Regions from separate parts of the Thioalkalivibrio sp. ALD1 genome, predicted to be linked through region 3. Evidence: riboswitches for the same ligand, from Rfam matches in the RefSeq annotation. Region 3 holds a riboswitch; each other region holds the start of a gene.
What was found. Region 3 has a riboswitch for cobalamin ahead of F623_RS0105665 (TonB-dependent siderophore receptor). Riboswitches for the same ligand answer to the same signal wherever they lie in the genome.
Positions count from the first base shown of each region.

Region 1 (6,795 bases), on a different contig from region 3:
TCGGCGGAGTCGCGGTGAACGCGCGCGAGGTCTTCCAGCCACTCCAGGGTGGCTTGCGGGGCGTGGAAGCGGGGCACCCCGGGGACGTCCGGCGGCCGGTCCACCATCACCACCGGGATGCCGCGTTCGCGCGCGGCCTGCAGCTTGGGGGCGGTGGCCGCGCCGCCGCTGTCCTTGGTGACCAGCACGTCGATGGCGTGGGTCTCCAGCAGCCGGTGCTCGTCGGCCAGGCTGAACGGGCCGCGGGCCCGCAGCCAGGTGACCCGGGGCAGCGCCGGCGGCGGTTCCGGCAGGTCGATGGTGCGGATCACGTAGTCCAGTTCGGGCGCCGCCTCGAAGGCCTCCAGGTGCTGGCGCCCGGTGGTGATGAGCACGCGCCGGCCGAGGCCGGGGAGCGCGCGGGCGGCGGCCTCCAGGTCGGGCACGCGCAGCCAGTGATCCCCGGGGCCGGCCTGCCACGGCGGCCGGGTCAGCCGGGCCAGGGGTACGCCGGCGCGGCGCGTGGCGGCGACGGCATTGGCCGAGATCTGCCACGCGAACGGGTGGGTGGCGTCCACCACGGCGTCGATGGCGTGGTCGCGCAGCCAGGCGGCGAGGCCGTCGGCGCCGCCGAACCCGCCGGTGCGCCGCGGCAGTCGCGAGGGCGCGGGCCTGCGCGTGCGTCCGGCCAGCGACACGGTGGCGTGCAGCCGCGGGTGGCCGTCCAGCAGCGGTTCCAGCGCCGCGGCCTCGGTGGTGCCGCCCAGCAGCAGGATCTGCCGCGGGCGCGCCGCCCCGGTGCCGGTATCGGAGGATGAACGGGAGCTCATGAGGATGACCAGTCTAGCCACGAACGAGGAGCGAGCGCCATGGCTGAATATCGTCGGCGTGGGCGCGGAGGGGCTCGCCGGGCTGGCCCCGGATGCCCGCATGGCGCTGGACACCGCGGCGACGGTGATCGGCGGCGCACGGCATCTGGAGATGCTGCCGGCGCGGCCGGGGCAGGAGCGCCTGGTGTGGCCGGCGCCGCTGGAGACCGCGCTGGACTGGATCGAGGCGCGCGCCGGGCAGCCGCTGTGCGTGCTCGCCAGCGGCGACCCCTTCTGGTTCGGGGTGGGCGCGACCCTGATGCGGCGTTTTCCGGTCGCGCAGACCTGCGTCTGGCCGGCGCCCTCGGCGTTCAGCCTGGCCGCTGCGCGCATGGGCTGGCCGCTGCAGCAGACCCGCTGCCTGTCGGTGCACGGCCGGCCGATGGAGGCGCTGCGGCCCTGGCTGCATGACGGCGCGCGGCTGCTGATCCTGAGCCGCGACGGGGATACCCCGGCGGAACTGGCGCACTGGCTGACCGGGCTCGGCTTCGGCGATTCCACCCTGACCGTGCTGCAGTCGCTGGGCGCGGACCGCGAGGCGGTCGTCAGCGCGCGCGCCGGGGCCTGGCCGGAGGTCGCGATCGAGGCGCTGAACACCGTGGCGCTGGAATGCCGGGCCGATCCGGCGGCGCAGGTGCTGGCGGCCAGTGCCGGCCGGCCGGAGGCGCAGTTCGAGCAGGACGGCCAGATCACCAAGCGCGAGGTGCGGGCGGTGGCGCTGGCCCTGCTGGCGCCCGGACGCGGCGAACGGCTGTGGGACGTGGGCGCCGGCTCCGGAGCCATCGGCATCGAGTGGATGCTGGCGGATCCGGCCAACACCGCCGTGGCGATCGAGCCGCGCGCGGAGCGCCTGGAACGCATCGCGCGAAATGCCAGCACGCTGGGGGTGCCGGCGCTGCGCCGCATCCACGGGCGGGCGCCGGAGGTATTGAAAGACCTGCCGCCACCCGACGCGATCTTCATCGGCGGCGGGCTGACCACGCCGGGGCTGGTGGAGCACTGCATGGACCAGCTGCGCCCGGGCGGGCGGCTGGTCGCCAGCAGCGTGACCGTGGAAGGGGATGCGGTGCTGGCGGCGGCGCACGAGCGCCACGGCGGCGAGCTCACGCGGATCAACGTCAGCCGCGCGGAGCCGCTGGGCGGCATGGCCGGCTGGAAGCCGCTGCGGCCGGTGACCCTGTGGTCGCTGCGCCGGAGCTGAGGGAAACGCTGAGCGGGGCACGTGTCCGGGTGACCCCCGGCGTCGGCTTCGCCTCGGCCTGCACGGCCGGCGAGCTGGAGGCACTGGTCCGCGAGGTGCTGGCCGAGGCGCACGCCATGTTGCGGACGGGGGGCGGCGAGGCGGTCGTGACCCGGCAGCTGGCGGCCCCGGCGCACAAGGGCGACAGCCCGGTGCTGTTGACGGCCGCGCGCGACCTGGAGCTGGAGCCGGTGTTCGGGTCGGCGGCCGCGCTGGCCGAGCACGACGCTGCCCTGTCCACGGACTCCTCGCGCTCGCGTGCCGCCGCCGGGGTCGGTTCGGTGGCGGAGGCGGCGGCGCTGGCGGTGGCCGGCGACGGGGCGCGCCTGCTGCTGCCGCGGCGGCTCTCGGCACGGGCGAGCTGCGCGGTGGCCGTGCGGACGGTGAACGGGACAGACGGGAATTTCGAGGAGTTTTGATGACGGTTCATTTTGTCGGAGCGGGGCCCGGTGCGGCCGATCTGCTGACCTTGCGCGGGCGCGATCGTATCGCGGCCTGCCCGGTATGCCTTTATGCCGGTTCGCTGGTGCCGGAGGCGGTGCTGGAACATGCCCCGGAGGGGGCGCGCGTGGTCAACACCGCGCCGCTGACGCTGGACGCGATCATGGAGGAAATCGAACGGGCCCACGCGGCGGGTCAGGACGTGGCGCGGTTGCACTCCGGCGATTTGTCGGTTTACAGCGCGCTGGGGGAGCAGATCCGCCGGCTGGAGGCGGCCGGGATCGACTACAGCATCACGCCCGGCGTGCCGGCGTTCTCCGCTGCCGCCGCGACTCTGGGGCGGGAACTGACGGTGCCGGAGGTGGTGCAGTCGGTGGTGCTGACGCGTACGCCGGGACGGGCGTCCTCCATGCCGGAGCGCGAACGGCTGGCGAGCTTTGCCGCCACTGGGGCGACCCTCGCGATCCACCTATCGCTGCACAATATCGAGACCGTGGTCGAGGACCTGCGGCCGCACTATGGCTGCGACTGCCCGGTGGCGATCGTGTTTCGCGCCAGCTGGCCGGACGAGACCGTGGTGCGCGGTACGCTGGGGAATATCGCGGAACGGGCGCAGGCCCTGACCATGCGGCGCTCGGCGCTGATCCTGGTGGGCCCGGCTCTGGATCCGGGCGATTTCCGCGACAGTGCGCTGTACGACCCGGCGCATGTGCGCCGCTACCGTGGCATGGATGGCGACTGAGTGTCGGGCGGCTGATCGGGAAAGGGGCCGCCAAGCGGCGGCCCCGGGTGTCAGAGTGATTCAGCGACGGCGGTAGTTGTCGTGGCAGGCGAGGCACTGGTGGCGCACGCCGTTCAGGACCTCGGTTGCGCGCACCTGGAAGCTCTCGTCCTCCAAGTCGTCGGCCGCGTCGACTTTTCGTTGCAGCTCGGCCGTGGCCTCGCGGAATGCCGCCTTGTATGCGGAGAACTCCGGGTCCTCCCAGGCCTTGGGGAGCGCCCCCGGCTCGCCTTCACGAGCCGGTGTCTCCTTTGCGAACCAGGTTTCGATGTCGTCGCCCCTGCGCGCCAGTTCGCGGGCAAGGTCGGGCAGTTGCCCTGCGAATGGAGCGTCATAGCGCAAGATCTGCTCGATGCTCCGGTAGACGGCCGAATTGCCCTGCATGCTCTGCTGACGAAAGCGCTGGAAGGCCTCGCTGGCATCGACTCCGGCCGGATCGTCCAGGGTCTCCGCAAAGTCGTCGCCCCAGGGGCCCGGCATCGCGACGCTGACCTCGGCGGTGGCCGGGCCTGCCGCGGCAGCCAGTACCAGCACGGCGGTGAGGGCGGTGGTCAGAGCTTGATGGGTGGATTGCGTCCGTTTCATGGCGATTCTCCCTGTTCGTTCAGAAGCGGAACTGGTGCTGCAGGTGCAACTCCCAGTCCGAGGTGTCGGCGTCGCGGTCGAACCACATAAGCTGGGTCTTCTGCCGCTGACCTCGGTGGTACCAGTTCAGGCCGGCGCCCCATTCGCGCTGCCAGCGCTCGTCAGTGCCAAGGTCGTCGCCCGCGTCGTGGCGCAATACGGCGTGGCGCGCGGCGAACTCCAGTCCCTCCATTGGCAGTGATTGCGCCAGCTCCAGCTCCGCACCCAGGTCGTGGTAGCTCGCGGTCTGGTCTGGCGAGACGTCGCGCCGGAAAGCGGCCAGTGAGAGCGAGGTATGACCAAATTTGATTACGGCATCGGCCGTGGTGGTCACCCAGTCGGCGCGCTGGTTGTCCACGGTGTCTTCCACACCGCGGCTCCAGTCGCGCAGATGGTTACGGTTGGCGGCCTGTACGCCCACTCCCAGGGCGACGGTGCGCTCCACGGCTTGGCCCACCGTGGTGTTGTCACGCGGGACCATGCCGACCGGGGCCCATGCGCCGCGTGCGCTGAACAGATGGCCGGATGTGGAGGGGCGATCGTCGCGCTGATCCAGACGCCCGCGACCGTCAAACACGCCGATGGCCCATGCGCTGTCGTCGCCGGCGCCGCCCAGCAGGGCGATACCGGTGTCGCGGCCGGCCGGAACCTCGAACTGGTTGCCGGCGATGCTCAGTTCGGTGAACAGGCGGTTGGGTCCGCCGATATCCCGCGACAGGCCAAAGGGGACCGTAAACTGGCCAGCCCGCAGGCCCAGGTGTTCACCCAGTGCGTACTGCAACCAGATGTCGCGCATGGACAGCTCGCCGCTGCTGAAGTCCGGCTGCAGGCGGAAGCTCAGATCGGGGTGAACCAGAGTTCCCGAGGTGTCTAGCCAGGCACGGCGGACGTCGAATTCGCTGCTGGAACCGTCCGGGTCGCGGTTATAGCTGTAGCGGCCCTGGATCAGGGATCCAGGGTGACTTGAAGCCCGTCATCCGCGTCGCCGAACTCGAAACTGGCCTGCGCGGCGCCGACGCTTGCCGATGTTATCAGGCACAGCATGGACAGCGCCGGGACGGCATGCCGCACCGGCTGAAGTTGGGCATTTTTCATTGTTGTGGTGCTCCCTAGGCGCGCTACCCCGCACGCCGTGGATGAAACGACGCCGGAAGCTGGACAGGGAGCAGGGGAGGCCGGGCGATGCGAGCACGCCGGTCTGGCCCGCTCGGCCGCCCACCGCGGCGTCGGGTGTCCTCCAGGCCGGTCTCCGGACTCGCGGAGTGGATGCGCGATGCATCCAGGGCGGATCGCCTTCCCGCGGGCATCCCGGGGATGCACCGCAGTGGCATTGGATCCGCCCGTCTCCGCCTACCGTTGCGGGGGCAGTGCCGGCCTTGCGAATGTCGATTCGCGCACCGGCTTCCCGATTATCCCCGGCGACTGAACGCCGGGGCACCTGGAGAGAGGCGAACCGTAATTGAACGGTTTGAGGGGGTCAAGGTTGCCCGGGCATCCCGGGAAACGGTGTTTTGGGCGCAAACTCGGCTTCCCCTGGAGGCTGATAATTGATCCAGATCATCCCCGAGCCGGATTTTGATCGCGACCAGGTTCCCACGTCTGTAGGGTGGGTTTCAGGTGGTTTGGACCGAGTCTATATCGGTTCGCACCGATGCCCGCTTCTCAGATGTCCATTGCTCAAGGGAGACCTGTATGAAAACGCTTTCCGGATTCCGCATGACGGCGCTGGCGGCCTGCGCGGCCGTCGCATTCGGGGCGGCGGCACCGGCCGTGGCCGATACCGACTATTCCGAATACCGCGACGTGTTCGAGCCGCTGCCGGCGCTGCCGCCGATCCCGGCGGACAACTCGATGACCAAGGAGAAGATCGAGCTGGGCAAGATGCTGTTCTTCGAACCGCGGATCTCCAGCTCCGGCGTGATCTCCTGCGCGACCTGCCACAACCCGGCGCTGGGCTGGGCGGACCGCATCCCGCGCGCGGTCGGCCATGACGGCCAGGTCGGCGAACGCAACACCCCGACCGTGCTGAACTCCGGCTTCTTCACCGCGCAGTTCTGGGATGGCCGCGAGGACGATCTGGAAGGCCAGGCCCTGGGTCCGATCCAGGACGCGATCGAGATGGCGATGCCGCTGGAGGAGGCGATCGCGCGCCTGGAGGAGTTCAACGAGTACCAGGAGAAGTTCGAGGCTGCCTATCCTGACTATGACGGCGACAACGTGATCAATACCGACCACGTGGCCAAGGCCCTGGCGACCTTCCAGCGCACGCTGAACACCCCGAACTCGCCGCTGGATCGCTGGCTGGCCGGGGACGAGGGCGCGATGAGTGATCAGCAGATGCGCGGGATGAAGCTGTTCGCCGATAACGGCTGCGTGGCCTGCCACAGCGGGCCGGCGCTGACCGACAGCGGTTTCCATCGTATCCAGGTACCGGGCTCGGAGGACAAGGGCCGCTATCTGGTCACGGGCGATGAGGCCGACAAGTTCGCGTTCAAGACCCCGACGCTGCGCAATGTGGCGCTGACCTACCCCTACATGAACAACGGCGAGACCGCGACGCTGGACGAGGCGATCCGCATCATGGGGCAGGAGATGCTGGGCATGGAGTTCAGCGATGACGAGGTCGCGGACATCGAGGCCTTCATGCATGCGCTGACCGGCGAGATGCCGCGCTTCGAGATCCCAGCCCTGCCGTAAACGCGCACGCGCGTGACCGAATTCTCCTTGTGGGGATCCTTGCAGGCCGGGGCTTTGTCCCCGGCCTTTTTCGTTTCCGGGCGGTCGGTCCGCGGCGCTTCTGCTACCCTGTGCGCCTTTCACGACCACCGGAATCGAGTGTCTGACGCATGAGTTTTCGTACC
Region 1 covers NZ_KB906244.1:110,393-117,187, forward strand. The annotation lists gene F623_RS0109260 (cobalt-precorrin-6A reductase) at 1-809, opposite strand, end outside; gene cobJ (precorrin-3B C(17)-methyltransferase) at 1-18, shown strand, start outside; gene F623_RS0109265 (bifunctional cobalt-precorrin-7 (C(5))-methyltransferase/cobalt-precorrin-6B (C(15))-methyltransferase) at 814-2,049, shown strand; gene F623_RS0109270 (cobalamin biosynthesis protein) at 2,079-2,507, shown strand; gene cobM (precorrin-4 C(11)-methyltransferase) at 2,507-3,271, shown strand; gene F623_RS0109280 (cytochrome c) at 3,332-3,895, opposite strand; partial or broken gene F623_RS0109285 (porin) at 3,915-5,029, opposite strand; cobalamin riboswitch at 5,157-5,391, opposite strand; gene F623_RS0109295 (cytochrome-c peroxidase) at 5,651-6,631, shown strand; gene gltX (glutamate--tRNA ligase) at 6,781-6,795, shown strand, end outside.
Region 1: linked by a shared signal. The riboswitch ahead of F623_RS0109285 (porin) and the one ahead of F623_RS0105665 (TonB-dependent siderophore receptor) in region 3 are both predicted to bind cobalamin.

Region 2 (6,795 bases), on a different contig from region 3:
CCTGGGCATCGTGCGGGTAGCTCTCGAGCATATGCCGCAAATCACCGACACCGCTTTCCAGCGCGGCTTCCGCCAGTTCGTGCTTGTCCGCGTCCCGGGCCGCCTCCAGGCGTGCCTGCAGGTAGCCGATCGGTCCGTCGACCAGCTCTGCCTGCACCGCGGCGGGCAAGCCGTCGAAATATGCCTGGTACTGATCGCGATCCAGCGAGGCGACCCGGCCGGCGATCGCGTCCAGCGCATCCGCCTGTTCCGGCAGATTCACCGCCCGGTCCTGGATCATGTCCAGCAGGGCCTCGGCATCCTCCGGCACCTTGTCCCCGAGGTCATACCCGGCGGCCTCCAGCCGTTGCAGGATCTCCAGCAGTGATTCCGGGACATCCAGCTTGTCGGCGCCAATGTTCTGGCGACCGGGCGGATGGTTGTAGTAGACGACTGCAACCCGCTTGTCCGCGTTGTCCAGCTGACGTAGCCGGTTCCAGCGCTGCATCCGGTCGGCCAGGGCCTCCACCCGCTCGCCCACCGGCTCGGGCAGGGCCAGCTGCACACCGGTGCGTTCGTCCTGCGTGGGCTCGCCCGCGGTCGCCAGCACCATCGGCTGGCTGGCGCCCTGCAATTCCGGCATGGCCACGTGATAGTGGACCTTGTCCCAGGGGATGCCCTCGTGCGAGAGCCGCCACTCGGTCTCGCTCACGTCCGCCAGACGAATCCCCTTGACCACCGGGACATCCAGCTCGGCGAAGGCCTCGGCCACCGCCTCGCGATTGCCACCGCCGCCCACAACGAAGTCCTGCAGGCTGACGATCCCGCTCAGTTCGGCGGGTGCCGCCGATGCCGCGAGATTCTCGACCGCCTCGCGACTGGCCCCACCCCAGCGCGCGAGTACCGCGAAGCACTGGATATCCCGGGCCTCAAGCGCCTCGCAGGTCGCATCCAGCAGCTCGCGGTCACCGGGACGGTCACCGGTATCCAGGTCCAGCACGACCACGGCCGGCCTGGCATCCAGGCCAAGATCCTCCGGATCGGCCACCGACTGGCCATCCCGGTAATAGCGGATGGTCTCGCGCGGATCCGGTTCCGGCACCTCGATCGAGTGCCCGCCCCGAGCGGCCAGCCAGCGCATCATGCCCTCCATGTTCTCCGGTGTGCGGCCCTGATAGAACGCACGTCCGGTCAGCCAGTCGGCCTGGTTTGAGAAGCGCTCCTGCTGCCGGGCCAGGTGCTCGCGCGGATCCTCGCCCGCTTCAGGGTTCTCGGTCAGTTCGGTCCGGGCCTCCTCGTCCAGTTCCTCCAGCACCACCTGGCCATCGATGCGGGACAACGCAGTTAGGCGCCGTTCGCTGTTGATCGCGAGGATCGGCGCTGACTCGGCCGGTGGCTCTTCGCGCAGCAGACGTTCGAGACGACCGGCCTGGTCCCCGAACACCGCTGCCACGAGCACCGCGTCGGCATCGCGCCACAGCGCCTGGATTGACGAGTCCGACTTGTCCGCCAACTGCTCCGGCGTGCGCAGCACCACCTCGGCATCCGGCACGGCCTCCAGGAATCGATGCGCACCGGCGGCTACCTCGGGGGCCGAGCGCTCGGAGACGATGCCGACGATCTGGGGTCCTGCCCAGGCGGGCGCGCTCCACAGTATGACGATCAGCAAAACCAGGCTGCGTTTCCAGAAGGACATGCGATGAACCCCGAAGAAAATCCGATGGGGCGACGCGACCGGTGCAATGGTGGCGTCGCCAGTCAGTTATGCGCAGGAGGGTGCCGTGGAAACGGCACCCGAAAACCGGCAGACGCGGGCGGTCTCAGCCGCGCTTGTTGGCCGGCTGCCAGAGGACTTCCGCACCGTTCTCGTGACGCGCAAGGACACGGCAGAGCACGAACAGAAGATCCGACAGGCGATTGATGTAGGCCAGCGAGCTTGGCCGCAGCGTCTCATGGTGATTCACCGCCACCAGACGACGTTCCGCGCGCCGGCAGACCGTACGGGCGATGTGGCAGTCGGCCGTGGCCGGGCCACCGCCCGGCAGGATGAACTCTTCGAGCGGCGGCAACTCGGCGTTGAAGCTTTCCAGCTCCACATCGAGCCGCTCCACAGAGGCATCCGGCAGTGCCTGATGCCCCGGCACTGCCAGCTCCGCCCCCAGGTCGAACAGCTCGTGCTGAACCAGAGCCAGCACGCGCCGAACCTCTTCCGGGAGATCGTGGACCAGCACCCGGCCCACGACACTGTTCAGCTCGTCCACGTCGCCAAACGCCTCTACGCGGTGGCTGTCCTTGTCCACCCGCGAGCCATCGCCCAGGCCGGTCCGGCCTTCGTCACCCGTACGGGTCGCAATCTTCGACAGTCGATTACCCATGCATCACCTCTGCTGGTAGCGCAGCTTCACGAACGCCGCCCGCCCCGGCTGGTTATAACCGCGAGCCATCTCGTAGTCCTTGTCGAACACGTTATTGACCGTCGCCTGAATCTGCCATTCCGGCGCAATCTGATAGCTCGCACGCAGGTTCAACAGTCCGTACCCGGCAAGCCGTTCCTCATTGTCGCGATCATTGTAGGCACGGCTCTTGGCGATGACCGAGCTCCCCATGGAGAAACGCTGGAACTGGCGATCCAGATCCACGCGCGCCGTGACGGGCGAGCGGCGACGCAGTTCGTTTCCAGTCTCCCGGTCTTCGGCATCCAGGAAGGTCAGGGAGGCGCGAGAGACCCATTGGGCTCCGTCGTAACCCCCTTCCAGTTCGACGCCGCGAATCCGGGCCTCGTCCACGTTTTCTGCCCGAAATGCGATGGGATCGAAGGTGATCATCTGGTCGAGATCGGTCTGGAAGATGGCGGCATCGGCATAGTACGGCCCGCTGGTGTAGCGGGCGCCGAACTCAAACGTGCGGGAGGTCTCCGGATCAAGATCGGGGTTTCCGAACCCCGGGAAGTAGAGATCATTGAACGTAGGTGCCTTGAACGCCGTGCCGTAGGAAGCCCGCAACCGAACCGTTTCCGAGGCCTGCATGCCCCATGCGACCTGACCGGTCGTCTTGTCCCCGAACTGCTCGTTGTCGTCGTAGCGCAGGCTGCCTTCGAGATCGTGGCGCCCAAGATCCACCTGCACCACGGAGTACGCTCCAACGTTGTAACGCGAACCTTCATCGTAATCGGTGTCGCTCTCGACGCGGTCCTCGTGCGCATCAATACCAGTCACGAGGTAAACGCGATCCCCGAAATCGATATCGTTGCGCCAGTCGATCATGTCGCGACGTGTATCGAACTGGGAAAAGAATTCGCCGTCGAGAAAATTCTCCGACTCGTCACGGCTGTGGCCAACCGACAGTTCCGTCTGCCACTGCCGCGTAACCGGAATACGGAAGCCAGCCCGCAAGGCCGCATGCACAAAGTCCGAGGAGTCCGGCGAGAACTGGGAATCGGTATCGAACTCGGTTGAACCTTCCGAATACAACATATTCCCGAAGACCTCCGCACCGTTGTCCAGACGGTGGGTCACCTTGGTCGCGAGCGAGGTGTTGTCGTAGCCGTCACGGTCGTCATCGCCAACGTCATCCTGGACGTTGATGCCGTCGGTCTCGAAGTGGCTGAGCGAGAAGCTGTAGTTGGTGTTCTCGGTTCCGCCGGCGACACCCACACCCGTTTCCCAGGTGTTGAAGCTGCCGCCCCCGACAAACGCGTTCACCCTTGGCGGTCCCTTCTTGCCCTCGCGGGTAAAGACCTGCACCACGCCGCCAATGGCATCGGAGCCGTAGATGCTGGTACGCGGCCCGCGGACGATCTCCACGCGCTCGATCTCCTCCGGCGGCAGGAACTGCCAGCTTGCCCCGCCGCTGGTGGCCGACCCCATGCGCACCCCGTCGATCAGGAGCAGGGTGTGGTCGGAACTGGTGCCACGCGTGTGGACCGAGGTGGTCTTGCCGAAGGCACTGTTCTGGGAGGTCTCGATCCCGGCGCGGCCTTCCAGCAGGTCGGTGAACTGCTGCGGCTGCAGGCGCTCGATCTCTTCGCGGTCGATGACGGTGACCGAGGACAGGGCCTCGTCGACCGTCTGCGCGATACGCGCGGCCGTGACCTGAACCACATCGAGGGTGTGCGCTTCGGAATCGGAGTCCGGTGTCTCGGCCAGAAGCGGAGTCGTGGCCAGCAGGATGGCCGTGGAAAGTGCTGTGCGTTTCATGTCGTCCGTGTCTCCCGGCGAGCCGCCCGCACGCCGTAAATTCGTCGGGACCACGCAGACAGGGGGAGACAAACACGGGGGAGACCGGCAACAACCGACTAGCGGCCGGGCCGACCATCCGCCTCGCATGCCCGCCGCATGCCGCGCGATCATTCCCTGGCCGGTCTCCGGGCTGACGAACGTTCCGGTGCGGCGCCTTCCCGAACGATTCCGTTCAGTGGCGTATGCCGCGACCATCAGAGGCCATCAGGGCCTCTCGCTCGATCACCGTTGCGGGGGCAGCGTCGGATTCGTCCCGAGTCACCCACAGCCGTGGGCGGACTCACCGATCTTCCCGTTTAACCTCCGGCGAGACACGCCGGCGGGCACCAGAAAACGCACGAAAGCCTACACAATTGGTCAAGAAATTGCCAGGCCCGCAACGTGGCCCCGCGTCAGGAGTGCTGCGCATCCGCCTGCAGATAACGCGCTCCACGCTTGAGCAGCCGACCCCAGGCCTTGTCCTGCAACATGGCATCGAACTCTGGTGAGCGCTCGGCACGCAATGCCACCGGCGGCGTCTGTGCGCCCTCCTCCACCGGGTGCGCCGCCAGCATCTCCAGGCGCTCCGGATTGGCGCCATATTTTTGAACCAGAAATTCGCGCATGGAGTCGGACAACGGCAGGTAGTAGATGCGTGTCAAGCGCAGTGCCAGCCACTCCGCCGTGCGCCCCAGGTCCTGGCGCACCAGGCGTACCATCGCCGAACCCAAACCTGCCTTGGCATCCGCACTCATGCCGACATAAAGCCCACCCAGATAGGCCGCCGGATTCGCATAGATCGCTCGCTGAATACTGGGATTGGTCAGATCCACCAACGGCTCCAGAATCAATGCCAGCTGGATACCGATCCGCTTGGCAGCTTCCTCCTCCAGGGGGTGCCCCGCAAGCTTGAACAGGTCGCCCTCGCGCTGGATGCCGAGTTCCGACAGGTACTCGCAGAAACGATCGGCAAGGCGCAGCTTCTGGTCGTCCGTAAGTTCAATCACTTCTTCGCTGACCCGGATGCCCCGTGCGCTGCGCTTGAACCAGCTCTTCTGACCCTTCTTCTCGACCTCCTTGCGCCGTAATGCCTCCCAGCGTTCAACTGCGGTGGCGTAACGGCTCTGGGCCTGAATGAGTTGGTCACGTGCCGCACGCAGGCCCTCGACGTAACGCAGTGCACGCCCCAGCAGTCGGCCTTCCGGCGAATGCACAGGCGGACGAGACTGCTCCAGCTGCAGCAGGGTCCGCAGTACTTCACGCCCCATCTCGAGGGTTGGCTCGCGCAGCACCTGCGGGTCCAGTGTGCTCACCGGATGTTGCGCCAGCAAGGTTGCCAGCGACCGTAGCCGGCTAACCACTGCAGCCTGCGCAACACGGAAGCGATTGCCCTGGTGCTCAAGCCGGTCCAGTGCATTACCGAGCCGCCAACCTCCCGACCACTCGAAACTCAGCCGGCGGATCTGCCGCCCATTGACCAGCTCAAAGGCGAGCACGAACACGGCCTGTGCATCTTCCAGCGTACAGCGGGTCAGGTCGTCCGAATCCGCCGCCGAGAACAGGCGATCCAGAAACTGTTCGATTCGTCGCACGCCATCCTCGCGGGTTGGCGCAAGACCCTGCAGGCGGTCACGTAACGGATCCGCCAGTTCGGGGGCATCATGGTGCAGTTTTTCCAGCGCGGCCAGCCGTGCATCCACGGTTGCATCGACCAGATCGGCCACGCGCGAGCGCAGCCCCAGCCGACGGTAGATCTCGATCTGCTCCGCGGCTGATGCAAGGCTGGTATCACCGGTCATCTCGCGCACCGCGACCGCGACCCCTTCCGGCGAGATGTCCACCTCGTGCAGCAACACCTCGGCCGCCTTGCGTCGTCGCATGTCCGGGGCCATCTCGGCCATCGCGAGATCACGCGTAACGAAAAGCAAATCCGGTAACAGGTCGATCGTGTTGCGCAACTGCTCGCGCGAACGCTCCTGACGCTTGCCACGCGTGGCATCGGCAATGAAACGCGCCAGCAGACCAATCACCCCGAACAACAGGGTGTAGACGGCAAAGAAGATAAAATTCTGAGCGGGAGCGGCGTGGCCGAAGCCCAGGAAGTAACCCCCCTGCATGGCGAGGAAGGTCACCGGACCTGCGGCCCACAACAGCTGCAGCATGTTCAGCGACCAGGGCACCTTGCGCGCACTGGCCGCGACCTCGGTGATCCGGCTGCGCCCGGCCGCCTCGATCAGCACATGCTCCTGACTCGGGCTCGCCGCCTCCGGGGCCTCCTGCTGCTGCCGCTTGCGAAACCTGCCAAACACCCGTCGTCCCTGCCCTTCAGCGTTTTGGTGAAGTGTAGGGAAAACAGCAGGGTTGCGGGCGGCCGCTTAGCGGAAAATGCTCGGTCGAATGCTGAATACGCTGGAGCTACGCCGCGCTACGACTCTGGGAAGCCGCCTCACCGGGCGGCGTAGAGACCACCGCAGGCGCCGTATCGGAATACAGATAGTCACGGGTCAATGGCACGGCATCCTGTCGCTTGGCCATCTGGATATGGAAGACCACCTGGCGCCACCAGCGGAACGTCGCCTCGCAGCTGGCCAGATAAAAC
Region 2 covers NZ_KB906244.1:90,678-97,472, reverse strand. The annotation lists gene F623_RS0109195 (cobaltochelatase subunit CobN) at 1-1,675, opposite strand, end outside; gene F623_RS0109190 (cob(I)yrinic acid a,c-diamide adenosyltransferase) at 1,800-2,354, opposite strand; gene F623_RS0109185 (TonB-dependent receptor domain-containing protein) at 2,358-4,175, opposite strand; cobalamin riboswitch at 4,316-4,563, opposite strand; gene F623_RS0109180 (hypothetical protein) at 4,610-6,505, opposite strand; gene F623_RS0109175 (cyclopropane-fatty-acyl-phospholipid synthase family protein) at 6,612-6,795, opposite strand, start outside.
Region 2: linked by a shared signal. The riboswitch ahead of F623_RS0109185 (TonB-dependent receptor domain-containing protein) and the one ahead of F623_RS0105665 (TonB-dependent siderophore receptor) in region 3 are both predicted to bind cobalamin.

Region 3 (6,795 bases):
CGGACTCCAGAGGCATGATCCCCGTCAGCGCCGCCACGCCGGCATTGAACGCCGTAACCGCCGCTTCGGGATCTTCCGGGTGGCCGTGATGGGCCAGAACCGCGAGCACGTAGCGTGCCTGACCACTGTTGTCGGCCAGCCGACGGCGGCCGCCAGAACGGGCCTGCGAGGGACGTTCGATATCCCGTAGCTGACGCCGTACAAGCCGCCCGAGCGCATATTCGAAAGCCGACACCCGGCCATCGGCCTGGATCAGTTCGTCCACAAGCCCCGACAGGACCTCCCGTTCCTGTGGTGGGTGCCGGCGCAGCACGGGGAAGGCCATCTCGAGGAGTGGAATGCGCAGGTCCGGGCTGAGCTCCGGCACCTCCTGCAGCAGTTCGCGTACGCGCTTCTCGCTGTCTTCGCCGCGCGCCTCGAGGATGCGCATCAGCTGGGTATCCCGCACCTCGGTATCAGGGGAGATCAGCAGGTACAGAACCGCCTCGGCAGCCCAGCGGTCGGAGTGCACCGAGCGTTCCAGGACGCTCGGCACCGCGGCGACCAGGAACCCGGCCCCGAGGATATGCGCCAGTCCGGGATCGCCGATCGCGTCGAGCAGGGCCTCGGGGTGCAGCCCCAGCCCACCCCCGGCCTTCGGCTCGGCCTGTTCGCGGGCAGCTTCCGCCTCCTGCTCCTCGCGGCGGCGCCGCGCATCGTCCTGCATGCGCTTGTGCAGCGCCTTGAGTTCCGATGGATCGAAACCCGGCTCGATCTTGCGGATGCGATCCTCCAGCGGCGGATGGGTCGCGAACATCCGGCCCAGGCCGCCATTGACGAACAGCATGTGCCCGACCTCTTCGCTGTCCGCGTTGAGCCCGGAGTAGCTGGCCCCGATCTTCTTCAGCGCCCCGGCAATGCCTTCCGGCTGGCGCGTGAATTGCACCGCCGAGGCATCCGCCAGGTATTCACGCTGGCGCGAAACCGACGCCCGGATCCAGCGGCCGAAGAACAGACCGATGTAGCCGACGATCATCAGTACCAGGCCCGCGACCACGATTCCACCCGCGTTGCGGTTGTTACGGGACAAGCGCATCGCCAGCAGCACGCGCTGCCCGATCAGGGCCATTACCAGGATCCCGAACAGCATCCCGACCAGACGAATGTTCATGCGCATATCGCCATTGAGGATATGCCCGAACTCGTGGGCGACCACGCCCTGCAACTCGTCCCGGTTCAGGTGTTCCAGCGCGCCGCGCGTCACCGCGACCGCGGCATCGGACGGCGAATACCCGGCGGCAAAGGCGTTGATACCCGGTTCCTGCTCCAGCACGTAGACCTCGGGCACCGGCACACCCGAGGCAATCGCGACCTCTTCCACCACGTTCATCAGGCGTCGACGCAACGGGTCCCGGGTATCCCCTTCGACCCGCGTCCCCCCGAGCTCGCGCGCAACCGCCCCGCCGCCATCGCGCAGGCTCAGCATGCGATAGAGACTCCCCAGACCGATCAGGCCCACGGTGAACGCGCTGGTCCAGCCGACCACGTCCAGGTTGTCGCGGAGAAACTCCCGGGTCAGCCAGGGCTCGCCCGGTTCGGTTGCCTGGGCCTGGCCGAACAGCACCAGCGCGATCAGGTTCATCACCACCACAATCGCCAGCACGGCCAGCATGAACAGGCCCAGCAGCAAGCGCGTGCGCCGCTGGGCACGGTCCTGATGTTCAAAGAAATTCATGCCCTGTCCCTAGGAAAAGTTGACCTCGACCGGCTCGCGCTTCTGCGGGTCCTCGATCTCCAGCAATTGCGCCGGGCGGAAGGCGAAGTTGTTGGCGATCAGGGTATTCGGGAACATCTCGCGCAGGATGTTGTACTGCATCACGGCGTCGTTGTAGCCCTGACGCGCGAAGGCCACCCGGTTCTCGGTACTCGTCAGCTCCTCGGAGAGCTGCATCATGTTCTCGTTCGCCTTCAGGTCCGGGTAGTTCTCGGACAGGGCGAACAGCCGCCCCAACGCGCCGGACAGGCCCTGCTCGGCCCCGGAAAGCTGGCGCACGGCCTCGGTGTTCGTGGGGTCCCCGCCCACCTGCTTCAGGCGGTCCATCGCCTGATTGCGCGCCTGGATCACCGCCTCCAGCGTGTCGCGTTCATGGCTCATGTAGCGTTCCGCGACCTTCACCAGGTTGGGAATCAGGTCGTAGCGCCGCGTCAGCTGGACGTCGATCTGGGCAAACGCGTTCTTGTAGCGGTTGCGCGCTGTCACCAGCCGGTTGTACGTCCAGACCGCCCAGACCACGAGCAGCACCACAATCGCGATCAGCACCCATTCCATGCCGGCTTCTCCCTTGACAGGCAAACTGCTGAGTTTACGCACGATCAGCCCTGTCGGCGAACATCCCTACCGGCAAGGGCACGCGGAAGCAGGGAGCCAAATCCCTGACATTCGAACGTCCGCTTGACCGAAACGCCACACACAAAAAAAGCTACACGCAAAATTCAGCTTACAAGGCCCACCCTAGACATGCGCATCGGACGCGACCTCTTTCTCGGCGACTTTCTCGACACCACCAACCACAAGGACAAGCTGATCGCTCTGGTGGGCGCGGTGATCGGGCTGTACCTTTCACTGGAAGTCGCGGCTTCCGTTACCGAGAGCGGGATCAATGGCCTCATCCTGGCCTCTCTGGGGGCGACCGCGGTCCTGCTCTTCGCCGCACCTCGGGCCGCGCTTTCGCAACCCTGGAATGTGCTCGGTGGCCACGCGATTGCTGCCATGGTCGGGGTCGCCGTTCGACACGCGGTGGATCACCCGCTAGTGGCGGCCGCGCTCGCGGTCGGTCTCACTGTCTATGCGATGTACTACCTGCGCTGCCTGCACCCTCCCGGGGGTGCAACGGCGTTGTATGCCGTGATCGGCGGCGCCTCGGTCGAAGAACTGGGCCTACTGTTCATCCTGCACCCGGTCCTCTCCAGTGTGGCCGTCATGTTGCTGGTCGCGGTCGCGATCAACTACCCGTTTCCCTGGCGCCGCTATCCGGCCGCCCTGGCGCGACTGAGCGAGCCCTCGCCTACAGACCCATCCGGCGCACTGGAGCGCTCGGGCATGAGCCAGGCCGATCTGGAGCACGCGATGCGCGATCTCAATCTGTACCTCGACCTGACCGAAGACGACCTTGCGCGTCTGTATCTCCTGGCGCGGCGTCATCACGAGCACCCGGATGCCATCGAGCTCGACGACATTCAGTCCGGGCAGTGCTACAGCAATGGTGCGCAGGACGGCGCCTGGAGTGTACGCAAGGTCCTCGCACGGGACGATGGTCAGGTCACGTATCGCGTGATCAGCGGCGCAGGCGTACCCGAGGAAGGCCACTGCCCCGTCGCGGACTTTGTCGCCTGGGCACACCACCGCGTGGATGCACGCGAATGGCCGTCGCAGTAGCCACTTCGAGGCCCCGCCCCTTTGGCGCGAATCCTGCCGCGCGCTTATACTCGCGACGCGATTGTCTCCGTAGCTCAGCTGGATAGAGCAGCCCCCTCCTAAGGGGCAGGTCGCAGGTTCGAATCCTGCCGGGGACACCATTTTCTTGACCTTCCCCCCAACGTCGCATCTCGATCCCCCACTGCGTCGAGTCTTTTTTGTCATTCGACAAAACCCGATCGCAATGCCTGACGTCACGGCAAAATTACATGAACACAGCTCGCTCATTGTGTTTGGGGCTGCTCACGCCATTCTTTGAACCCGACACTGTATTGCACTAACATCCAAGCCTCGCTCTCGGGTGCCCCTTGGCCATTCAGGTCAAGGTGTTAAACGGGAACCCGGTGAGGTGGTTGTGTTTACAGCAAGCGCCAAACCCGGGACTGCCCCCGCAACGGTGAGCGTGTAGAGACAGGCCAATTAGTGCCACTGCGGTCCCAGCCCGTGGGAAGGCGGCCTGCCTGGGTGAACCTGCGCCCGCACGCGAGTCCGGATACCGGCCCGACGAGTAAGGCCTCGCCACACCTGTGGCTCGGCCGGCCGTCTGGTGGTGCGTGGGGCACAACCGACGAGGAACAGATGGACTCGGTCCAGGCCTTGTCACGTCCGCACGGTTCCGATTTATCGAGAACCCTGTGCTGTTTTGCGCTTCCTCGTATTGCTCCCGCTCAACTGGTCAATGAACCCGTGAAGGAGCACATGCAACATGAGCACGACGCATCTCGGCACTATCAAGCCGTGTCACCGCCTGAAATACATCACTTTCGCGATGACGGTGGGACTAGCTGGCGCCCCGCAGATGGCTCCCGCTGACGAAACTCGTTTGTCGACTGTGTTGGTCGAGGCGGCCCGATACAGTAGCGAACTGAACCTGGATGATTCTGCACCCACGGCAAGCCGTCTGGGTATCACGCTCGACGAACTCCCGGCCAGTGCAACGATCATAGACGCGGAAGAGCAACTTGCTCGTGGCGTCCGCAACACTCGAGAGGCTGTAGAAGCTGCAGGAGGTTTCTCTGGAGGAAACCCACCAGGTGCGCCGGCCTCATTCTCGAGCCGGGGATTCACCGGAAACGACATCACCATTCTGTACGACGGAGTGCGCGTCGCCGAACCAAGCATGTTCGCCCGCCCTGGTAGCAACTGGATGTACGACCGCGTCGAGGTCCTGCGCGGGCCGGCATCGGTCCTCCATGGTGAGGGGGCAATTGCCGGAGCCATAAACTACGTGCCGCGCCGGCCGGATCCGGACCGGACCTCCGGGGATCTGCTGCTGGGTGCCGGCTCGTTTGGCGAGAATCGGATTGGCGCTGGCATCGGTGGCCCGACCGATATCGACGGTCTCTCGTATCGTATCGATGGCAGCATCCTGACTCGCGATGGCGAGACCGACCGCACAGGGGAGCACTACGAGAACCTGAGTGCATCCCTGCGGTATGACGCGTCCGACCGACTGCAATTCACGCTTTCCGGTGAATGGATGCGCGATGACATTGAGGCTAATTTTGGTTTGCCTGTCATCGATGGCGGTATCGACGATCGAACAATCGGCAACAACTACAACGTCTCCGACGCCGAGATGGACATGGAAGGCTACTGGGTCCGCTTCGATACCGACTTTGCCGCTACCGACCGGCTTACTTTCCGCAATCAAGTCTACGTCCACGAGGCTAAACGCAACTGGAAGAACATCGAGGCCTATAGCTACGACCCCGAGAACGACGCCATTGAACGTTCAGTTCCGATCCAGATTGCTCATGATCAGGCCCTTGTGGGAAACCGCTTGGAAGCGATTCATGAACACACCCTCTTCGGTCTTCCTCACCGCGTCAGCGTAGGCGCCGAGGTGAGTCGAAATCGCTTCGAACACCACAACAACTCGCCCTACGCTGGACAGGACCGTGTAGACGTACACAATCCCGATCCGGGGCTGTATTTTTCGGACTCCCCGTTCGAACCTGGCATCCGTACGGTCAACCAGCGCTACGCAATCTTCGGCGAAAACCGGCTTGTGTTGGGCGGCGGCGTCAGCGTGATTGGGGGGCTGCGCCATGAACTGATCCGGCTGGATGGCGAGAACCTTCGCGAGAGCGAACGTACAGTTGAACATTACCGCCCGACCACCGGGCGTGTGGGGATTGTCTGGGACTTGCCAGCGGGTTTTACGGCATACGGCCAGTATGCAACCGGCGCCAAGCCCGTCGGCAGCACCGTGACCTTTTCCCCGGGGGCCGAAGGTAACCGCCTGGAGCGATCACGCTCTGTCGAAGCCGGACTTCGACAGAGGACCTGGGACGATCGTCTGGAGTGGAGCCTGGCTTTCTACGACATCGCCAAGCGCAATCTCACTACCGAAGTCGCTGGAAATCCGGACGAGCAACGCCAGATCGGGCGTCAAGAATCGCGAGGCGCAGAGCTAACGCTCGCCATCCGTCCGTCGCGGCACTGGCGTTTACAAGCTGACGGGACCGTGCTAAACGCCGAGTTTGCCGACTATCGAGCAGGTGGAGAAAGCTTCGACGGCAACACACCGCCCAACGTGCCGGAACGCCTGGCAAACCTGCGTGCAGAATGGTTCGCAACTGACCGCCTTACTCTGGAGACCAATGCCCGTTATGTCGGTCCGCGAACAGGTGATGACGCGAACACCATCGAAATACCCTCCTACACACTATTAGGAGCTGCTGCCACATGGCATTTTCGAGAGTTTGACCTGACTCTAAGAGGTCGCAATCTAACCAATGAGCAACATGTAACGTGGAGTTCTTTTGGTGGCTCTCAATGGATTCTCGGCGAATCTCGCAGTCTTGAGTTAACCCTTAGCATGCAGTTCTGATGTTCGCCCGGCGCAGTATCTACCTGGCGCATCGCTATCTGGGGATCGCTCTTGGTTTGCTTATGGCCATGTGGTTTGCCTCGGGCATGGTGCTCATGTACGTGGGCTACCCTTCACTTTCGCAGGACGAACGACTCTCCGGCTTGCCAAAACTAACGAAGCTTGATGATCTGCTCTCACCCGGTGAGGTGGTGGCCGGCCATGCTCCTATCGACGAGCTTCGCCTCAACAATGCGGGGGGGCGTCCCGTTTACCACATTCGCGACGGGAATGGACGGCATAGCATCGACGCGCGGACTGGCGACCCGGTGTTGATGTCTGAAGAAATCCTTAATAGAACGGTGCGGCACCATTTGGGCGACAGCGTTGTGGCTGCCACCCTAATATCCGTGGACCAATGGACTGTCCCCAACCGGTTCGACACGCACCGGCCATTGATCCGAGCAAAAACGGACGACGATGCAGGGACATGGATTTATGTCTCCTCTCGTACCGGGGAAGTAGT
Region 3 covers NZ_KB906242.1:217,859-224,653, reverse strand. The annotation lists gene F623_RS0105685 (M48 family metallopeptidase) at 1-1,714, opposite strand, end outside; gene F623_RS0105680 (LemA family protein) at 1,724-2,308, opposite strand; gene F623_RS0105675 (HPP family protein) at 2,498-3,415, shown strand; tRNA gene F623_RS0105670 (tRNA-Arg) at 3,479-3,555, shown strand; cobalamin riboswitch at 3,737-3,974, shown strand; gene F623_RS0105665 (TonB-dependent siderophore receptor) at 4,161-6,290, shown strand; gene F623_RS0105660 (PepSY domain-containing protein) at 6,290-6,795, shown strand, end outside.